Regions from separate parts of the Bradyrhizobium sp. USDA 4510 genome, predicted to be linked through region 3. Evidence: predicted binding sites of a transcription regulator. Region 3 holds the regulator's gene; each other region holds the start of a gene.

Region 1 (2,266 bases), 910 kb from region 3:
ATGCTCTCCGGCTACGCGCGATGGCATCAGCACCGCAAGCTGAGGATCAACTGCTTTACAAAAGACACACAAAACCAAACGGGCGCCGAAGACGTCGGCAACTCAACGTCCTCAGCGCCCGCTTGCAGCGAAATGATTGAGACTTACTCCTCCGTCGGCTCCTCGCCCTCGGCGTCGCGTTCGGGCGTGCCGGCGAGGATCTGCTCGGAGATCAGGCCGGAGTTCTGCCGGATCGCGGCTTCGATCTTGGCGGTGATGTCGGGATTCGACTTCAGGAACGCCTTGGAATTCTCGCGACCCTGGCCGAGCCGCTGGCTGTCATAGGAGAACCAGGCGCCGGACTTCTCGACGATGCCGGCCTTGACGCCGAGGTCGAGGATCTCGCCCATCTTGGAAACGCCCTCGCCATACATGATGTCGAACTCGACCTGCTTGAAGGGCGGCGCCAGCTTGTTCTTCACCACCTTGACGCGGGTGGTGTTGCCGACGACTTCGTCGCGCTCCTTGATAGCGCCGATGCGGCGGATGTCGAGACGAACCGAGGCATAAAACTTCAGCGCGTTGCCGCCGGTGGTGGTCTCCGGCGAGCCGTACATCACGCCGATCTTCATACGGATCTGGTTGATGAAGATCACCATCGTGTTCGACTTGTTGATCGAGGCGGTGAGCTTGCGCAGCGCCTGGCTCATCAGGCGGGCCTGCAGACCCGGCAGCGCATCGCCCATCTCGCCCTCGAGCTCGGCCTTCGGCACCAGCGCCGCGACCGAATCGATCACCAGCACGTCGACCGCGCCGGAGCGCACCAGCGTGTCGGCGATCTCGAGTGCCTGCTCGCCGGTGTCCGGCTGCGAGATCAAGAGCTCGTCGATGTTGACGCCGAGCTTGCGCGCATAGACCGGATCGAGCGCGTGTTCAGCGTCGATGAAGGCGCAGATGCCGCCCTTCTTCTGGCCTTCCGCCACCGTGTGCAGCGCCAGCGTGGTCTTGCCCGACGATTCCGGCCCGTAGATTTCGACGATGCGCCCCTTCGGCAGGCCGCCGACGCCGAGCGCGATATCGAGCCCGAGCGACCCCGACGACACCGTCTCGACATCCATCGAACGGTCGTTCTTGCCGAGCTTCATCACCGAGCCCTTGCCGAACTGGCGCTCGATCTGGGAGAGCGCGGCTGAGAGGGCCTTGGACTTGTCCATGGAGGATCCTTCGACGATACGCAGTGCGGTGGCGGACATTTGGGATGTGCTCCTTATGGCGGGGATTCGCTAGCGGGAAAACGGGCGATGAGATCAGGCGGAAATGCGTTGTTGATTGGAACCTCGTACCACGTTTGTTCTAAGTTCGCAATATGTTCTTTCGAGCAGACCGGTGCTGGCCTGTTTCCATCCCTAGTGGCCTGCTTTGATTTTTGGAGTGGCCTAGTTTGGGTTTAACCCCGCCTCAACCAAGGGTTAGCCGATGTTCTCGGTAGGACTACTGAACCGCGCGGTGGATGTTCTCACCATAGCAATGGTTATGGTCCGCCAAGTGTTCGCTATCCCCAGCGGACGAGTGTTACCGGGTGTTCTCCGTGGGGGAACGAAGTTCCGCGCGGAGGCGGAAAAAGAGGGCCAAATGGCGGGATTAGAGGTGCCCTTGATCTAACTCAATCGGCCGCACCTGGCCCGGCTCAACCCTCCGGGCATGAAGGAACCCGTCAAGCCTGAGGAGGAGCCAAAGCGCCCCACGCGTTTAGAGGAGGCTCGGCGCATCATCGAGGAGTATGCCAAAGACCTTCGCGAAATCATAAAGAAGCTTCGCGAGCGCCTGCACTGAGCCTCGCCTCAGTTTGAAATCAGTGAGGCTTTGGAGCGTCTTTCGGCGCTGGCACGCTAGCGTTCGGGTCAATACCGCAGCGCTTGGTTTGATAGCCATGCCAATCGATACCGATCCCCTTTTTCTTTGCGGGGTGGTTGTATTCCGCTTTGTACTGCGCCCGGCACTCCTCCATGGTCATGGCGTTGGCGGACGAAGTGAACAAGCCGATCACAGCAACGATAACCAGACAGCGACCCATGGAATATCCCCATCTTTTGGTTAGCCGCCGTAGCTCGGGCACACAATCGGCAACGGCTTTGCACCGGGCTTTCGGCGCTCATAGCCACGGCAGTAATTAGCGATGCACGCCTCGTTTCTGTGGCCCATGCATGCATCGCACCTCGCGACGCAATCTTCATACGTCACACCGGGGCGATGCTCATCAATAAGCCGCTTCGGCTTCTCTTGCTGC
Region 2 (2,266 bases), 5.3 Mb from region 3:
CGCCGGAGGGCCCCGCCGATCCTTTGATTTTGACCGTGAGGGGCCTATAAGGCCGCGTTTTCCATCCCTGTTCAGACCCTAAGCTCCGAAGAGACGTCGCATGGCCGGCCATTCCCAATTCAAGAACATCATGCACCGCAAGGGCCGGCAGGATGCCCAGAAGTCGAAGCTTTTCGGCAAGCTGGCCCGCGAAATCACCGTGGCGGCCAAGCTCGGCACCCCGGACCCGGCGATGAATCCGCGGCTGCGCGCCGCCGTGGTCGCGGCCCGCGCCGAGAACATGCCCAAGGACAATATCGACCGCGCCATCAAGAAGGCCGCCGGCAATGAAGGCGAGAACTATGACGAGATCCGCTACGAGGGTTATGGCCCCGGCGGCGTCGCCGTCATCGTCGAGGCGCTGACCGACAACCGCAACCGCGCCGCTTCCGATATCCGCTCCTTCTTCACCAAGTCGGGCGGCAATCTCGGCGAAACCGGCTCGGTCGCCTTCATGTTCGACCGCACCGGCATCATCGAATACGACGCCAAGGTCGCCTCCGACGACGCCATGCTGGACGCCGCGATCGAGGCCGGCGCCGACGACGTGGTCTCCAGCGAAGGCGGCCACGAGGTCTACGCCTCGCAGGACACTTTCCGCGAAGTCGCAAAAGCGCTGGAAGCGAAGTTCGGCGAGCCGCGCAAGGCGGCGCTGACCTGGAAGCCGCAGAACACCGTTTCGGTCGACGACGAGACCGGCGAAAAGCTGCTGAAGCTGATGGACCTGCTCAACGAGCATGACGACGTGCAGAACGTGTTCGCCAATTTCGAGGTGTCCGACGCACTGATCGCGAAGATGGGCGGGTAGTTTGCTTTGTCATTGCCGAGCTTGACCCGGCAATCCATCAAAAAGCAAAGGCTTCTATGATCGATGGATGCGCGGGTCAAGCCCGCGCATGACGATTGCGGCTATTGTGCTTTCCCGGGTATGAGGCTCCGTTTGTGTTTCGTTCTCCCGGCGCAGGCGGTATCACTAGCCCATGACATCCCAGCCGATTCGCTCTCCCGTCCGCATCATCGGTATCGATCCGGGTCTCCGCCGCACCGGCTGGGGGGTGATCGAGACCGAAGGCAATCGTCTCGTCTATATCGCCTGCGGTTCGGTCGAGCCGCCGGACGATCTGCCGCTGGCGAGCCGGCTGCTTGCAATCCATGAGGGGCTGGCCGCCGTGCTCGGCGATTACAAGCCTGTGGAGGCGGCGGTCGAGCAGACCTTCGTCAACAAGGACGGCGTTGCCACCCTGAAGCTCGGCCAGGCGCGCGGCGTCGCCATGCTGGCGCCCGCAATGTTCGGTATCTCGGTCGCCGAATACGCGCCGAACCAGGTCAAGAAGACCGTGGTCGGCGCCGGACATGCCGAGAAGAACCAGATCCAGGTGATGCTGAAAATCCTGCTGCCGAAAGCCGAGCCGCCGTCCGCCGACGCCGCGGACGCGCTCGCGGTCGCGATCACCCACGCCCATCACCGCCAGAGCACCGCGCTGCGGCTCAGGGTGGCGAGCCTATGATCGGCAAGCTGAAGGGCCTGATCGATTCCTATGGCGAGGATTACGTGATCCTCGACGTCGGCGGCGTCGGCTACCAGGTGCATTGTGCGAGCCGCACGCTGCAGGCGCTGCCGTCGCCGGGCGGCGCCGCCGTGCTCTCGATCGAGACCTATGTCCGCGAGGACCAGATCAAACTGTTCGGCTTCCGCAGTGATCACGAGCGCGAATGGTTTCGCTTGCTGCAGACCGTGCAGGGGGTCGGCGCCAAGGTCGCGCTCGCGGTGCTCGGCACGCTGCCGCCGACCGATCTCGCCAACGCCATCGCGCTGCGCGACAAGGCGGCGGTGGCGCGGACGCCGGGAGTCGGGCCGAAGGTCGCCGAGCGCATCGTCAGCGAATTGAAGGACAAGGCGCCGGGCTTTGCGGATGTCGATCCCGCGGTGGTGCAACTGTCTGGCGCGATCGACAACAACCGCGCGCCGCGTCCTGTCACCGACGCGATCTCGGCGCTGGTCAATCTCGGCTACGGCCAGCCGCAGGCCGCCGCCGCCATCGCCGCCGCCTCGCGCAGCGCCGGTGAGAAGGCCGAGACCGCGCAGCTGATCCGGCTGGGGTTGAAGGAACTGTCGAAGTGATCAGTGGATTGGAGCGCCTCTGTTCTTCACCTCGCCCCGCTTGCGGGGAGAGGTCGGATCGCATCGCCGATGCGATCCGGGTGAGGGGGTACAGGTCTCGACACA
Region 3 (2,266 bases):
GAAGCGGGAGTCCGGGGTCGCCCGAAATTGCTTAGGTCATCCGCCGCCGAACAGCTCATTCCACGGCGACGATGCGCTCAACCCAAAAACAGCGTTGCGAATGCGGAAGGCCGCCGCTCCACAACCTTCGGCTTCTGCTCGACCGGCGGATGCAGCGCCGGCAATTGCAGCACGCTGACGCGCTGTCCCTCGACCAGCTGGGTCACCAGCACATGGCTGCCGTCGGGGAATTCGACCGCATCATGATGCCGATCGGGCACGTCGGGCTCGACTTCGTTGAATACGCCGACGCGATAGTTCAGCGTCTTGGTCCAGATCCAGCGGCTGTCGTAGCGAACGTTCTCGGCGAAAGCGAGCTCGGTGCCCGGCAGCATGCAGACCGCGACAGTGGGGTCATTCTCCGAAGCAAAGCCGCGGGTCGACGTGCCGCGGAACGTCGTCGTGATCAGCGTCTCTCCGACAATGGCGGGGCGCGATGCCACGGCGTGCAGACTATAGTCACACATCGGATGGCTCCTCATTTCGAGGTAGCGACCCCTGCCTCTCCTTGAGGCATTAGGGCCTCTACCAGAGTGGACGATAGCGAACGAGCGTCTGCTCGTTTCTGGGCGATTGTACGACTGGTCCGAGATCGCTCCGATCACAAACACGCGACGCTGCGCGAGAGGTATCGGAGCGCATCGGGCAGGCCGTACGCTACACTATCATGCAAGGAACGATCCGACGTGTTGCTCGTTCCCGGCCGCCGCAAGTATTTGCAATTCAGTATTTGCGATAAAGGCCGATCAGCTTGCCCTGGATGCGGACCCGGTTCGGCGGCAGGATGCGCACTTCATAGGCGGTGTTGGCCGGCTCGAGCGCGATCGATGCGCCGCGGCGGCGGAAGCGCTTCAGGGTCGCTTCCTCCTCGTCGATCAGCGCCACCACGATGTCGCCGGTATTGGCGACGTCGTTGCGCTGGATCAGCGCCATGTCGCCGTCGAGGATGCCGGCATCGACCATCGAGTCGCCGCGTACCTCGAGCGCGTAGTGCTCGCCGGCGCCGAGCATGTCGGGCGGCACGCTGATGGTGTGGCTGCGGGTCTGCAGCGCCTCGATCGGCGTACCGGCGGCGATCCGGCCCATCACGGGGACCGCGACCGGACGGTTGCCGTCGTCCTCGGCAATCGGCGGCGTGCTGGCGCGCCGGCCGAGGGTGCCTTCGATGACGCTGGGCGTGAAGCCGCGGCGACCGTTGCCGCCGCCGGCCGAGAGTTCGGGCAGCTTGATGACCTCGATGGCGCGGGCGCGGTTCGGCAGACGGCGGATGAAGCCGCGCTCCTCCAGCGCAGTGATCAGGCGGTGGATACCGGACTTCGAGCGCAGGTCGAGCGCATCCTTCATCTCGTCGAAGGAGGGCGGTACGCCGGCCTCTTTCAGACGTTCATTGATGAAACGCAGTAGTTCGTACTGTTTGCGCGTGAGCATCTCGAGTATTCCCCCGGTTGATAGCGTCGTTCGATTCCGAGACTCTTCTGGTGGGGCCTGCAGGCCGGGCCTGACCTCAGGAGCATGTGCTCGATGCACCTGCTTCCATGCAGCTTCCCGAATGTAGACACCAGCACTCGAAACAAATCATGAACGGACACTATATGTTCGATATGTGTTCCGCAACCACTTAATTTCCGGTGAACGTGTCGGGCAACGCACAATCGGCGGGGCGCGAAAACCCTATTCGGGCAGTGTCAGGATCTCGCATTCGCTGCCTTCGACGGCCGCCGCCGCGAACGGCGGGCGCACGAGAAGTGCCCGTGCCGCAGCGAGATTCCCGAGCAACGACGAGTCCTGCTGCGTCACCGGCGTTGCGATCAACGTGCCGTCCTCGCGCGCTTCGAGCCGTGCACGCAGATAGTCCTCGCGCTGGTCGTTGGCGGCGAGGTCGCGGCCGAGCAGGGCGCTCGTGCGGCGATGATGAATCACTTTCCGGCCGCTCAGCGCCCGAATCAACGGCACCAGGAACAGGAAGGCGCAGACATAGGACGACACCGGATTGCCGGGCAGGCCGATCACCCTCATCGCGCCGAGCCGGCCATGCATCATCGGCTTGCCGGGCCGCATCGCAATCCGCCAGAACGTCATGTCGACGCCCTCGGCTTCCAGCGACCGCTTGACGAGATCGTGGTCGCCGACCGAGGCGCCGCCTGTCGTGATCAGGACATCGGCACCGGCCTCGCGCGCCCGGCGGATGCCCGCCGTGGTCGCCTCCACCGTGTCGGCGGCAACGCCG

Evidence for each region. Region 3 encodes LexA, which represses DNA repair genes until DNA is damaged. Its sites were predicted from a motif close to TGTTCNNNNTGTGTTCNG; they were not measured.
Region 1: a site for LexA is predicted at 1,336-1,353, ahead of recA (recombinase RecA). Genes of this name have one in related genera too.
Region 2: a site for LexA is predicted at 977-994, ahead of ruvC (crossover junction endodeoxyribonuclease RuvC). Genes of this name have one in related genera too.

The regions. Positions count from the first base shown of each region.
Region 1 is NZ_JBSSBT010000001.1:4,826,385-4,828,650, forward strand. It holds gene recA (recombinase RecA) at 144-1,232, opposite strand; gene ACVMDN_RS22425 (hypothetical protein) at 1,832-2,053, opposite strand; gene ACVMDN_RS22430 (hypothetical protein) at 2,074-2,266, opposite strand, start outside.
Region 2 is NZ_JBSSBT010000001.1:9,252,120-9,254,385, forward strand. It holds gene ACVMDN_RS43045 (YebC/PmpR family DNA-binding transcriptional regulator) at 101-847, shown strand; gene ruvC (crossover junction endodeoxyribonuclease RuvC) at 1,020-1,547, shown strand; gene ruvA (Holliday junction branch migration protein RuvA) at 1,544-2,161, shown strand.
Region 3 is NZ_JBSSBT010000001.1:3,919,827-3,922,092, reverse strand. It holds gene ACVMDN_RS17890 (hypothetical protein) at 78-506, opposite strand; gene lexA (transcriptional repressor LexA) at 763-1,467, opposite strand; gene ACVMDN_RS17880 (molybdopterin molybdotransferase MoeA) at 1,711-2,266, opposite strand, start outside.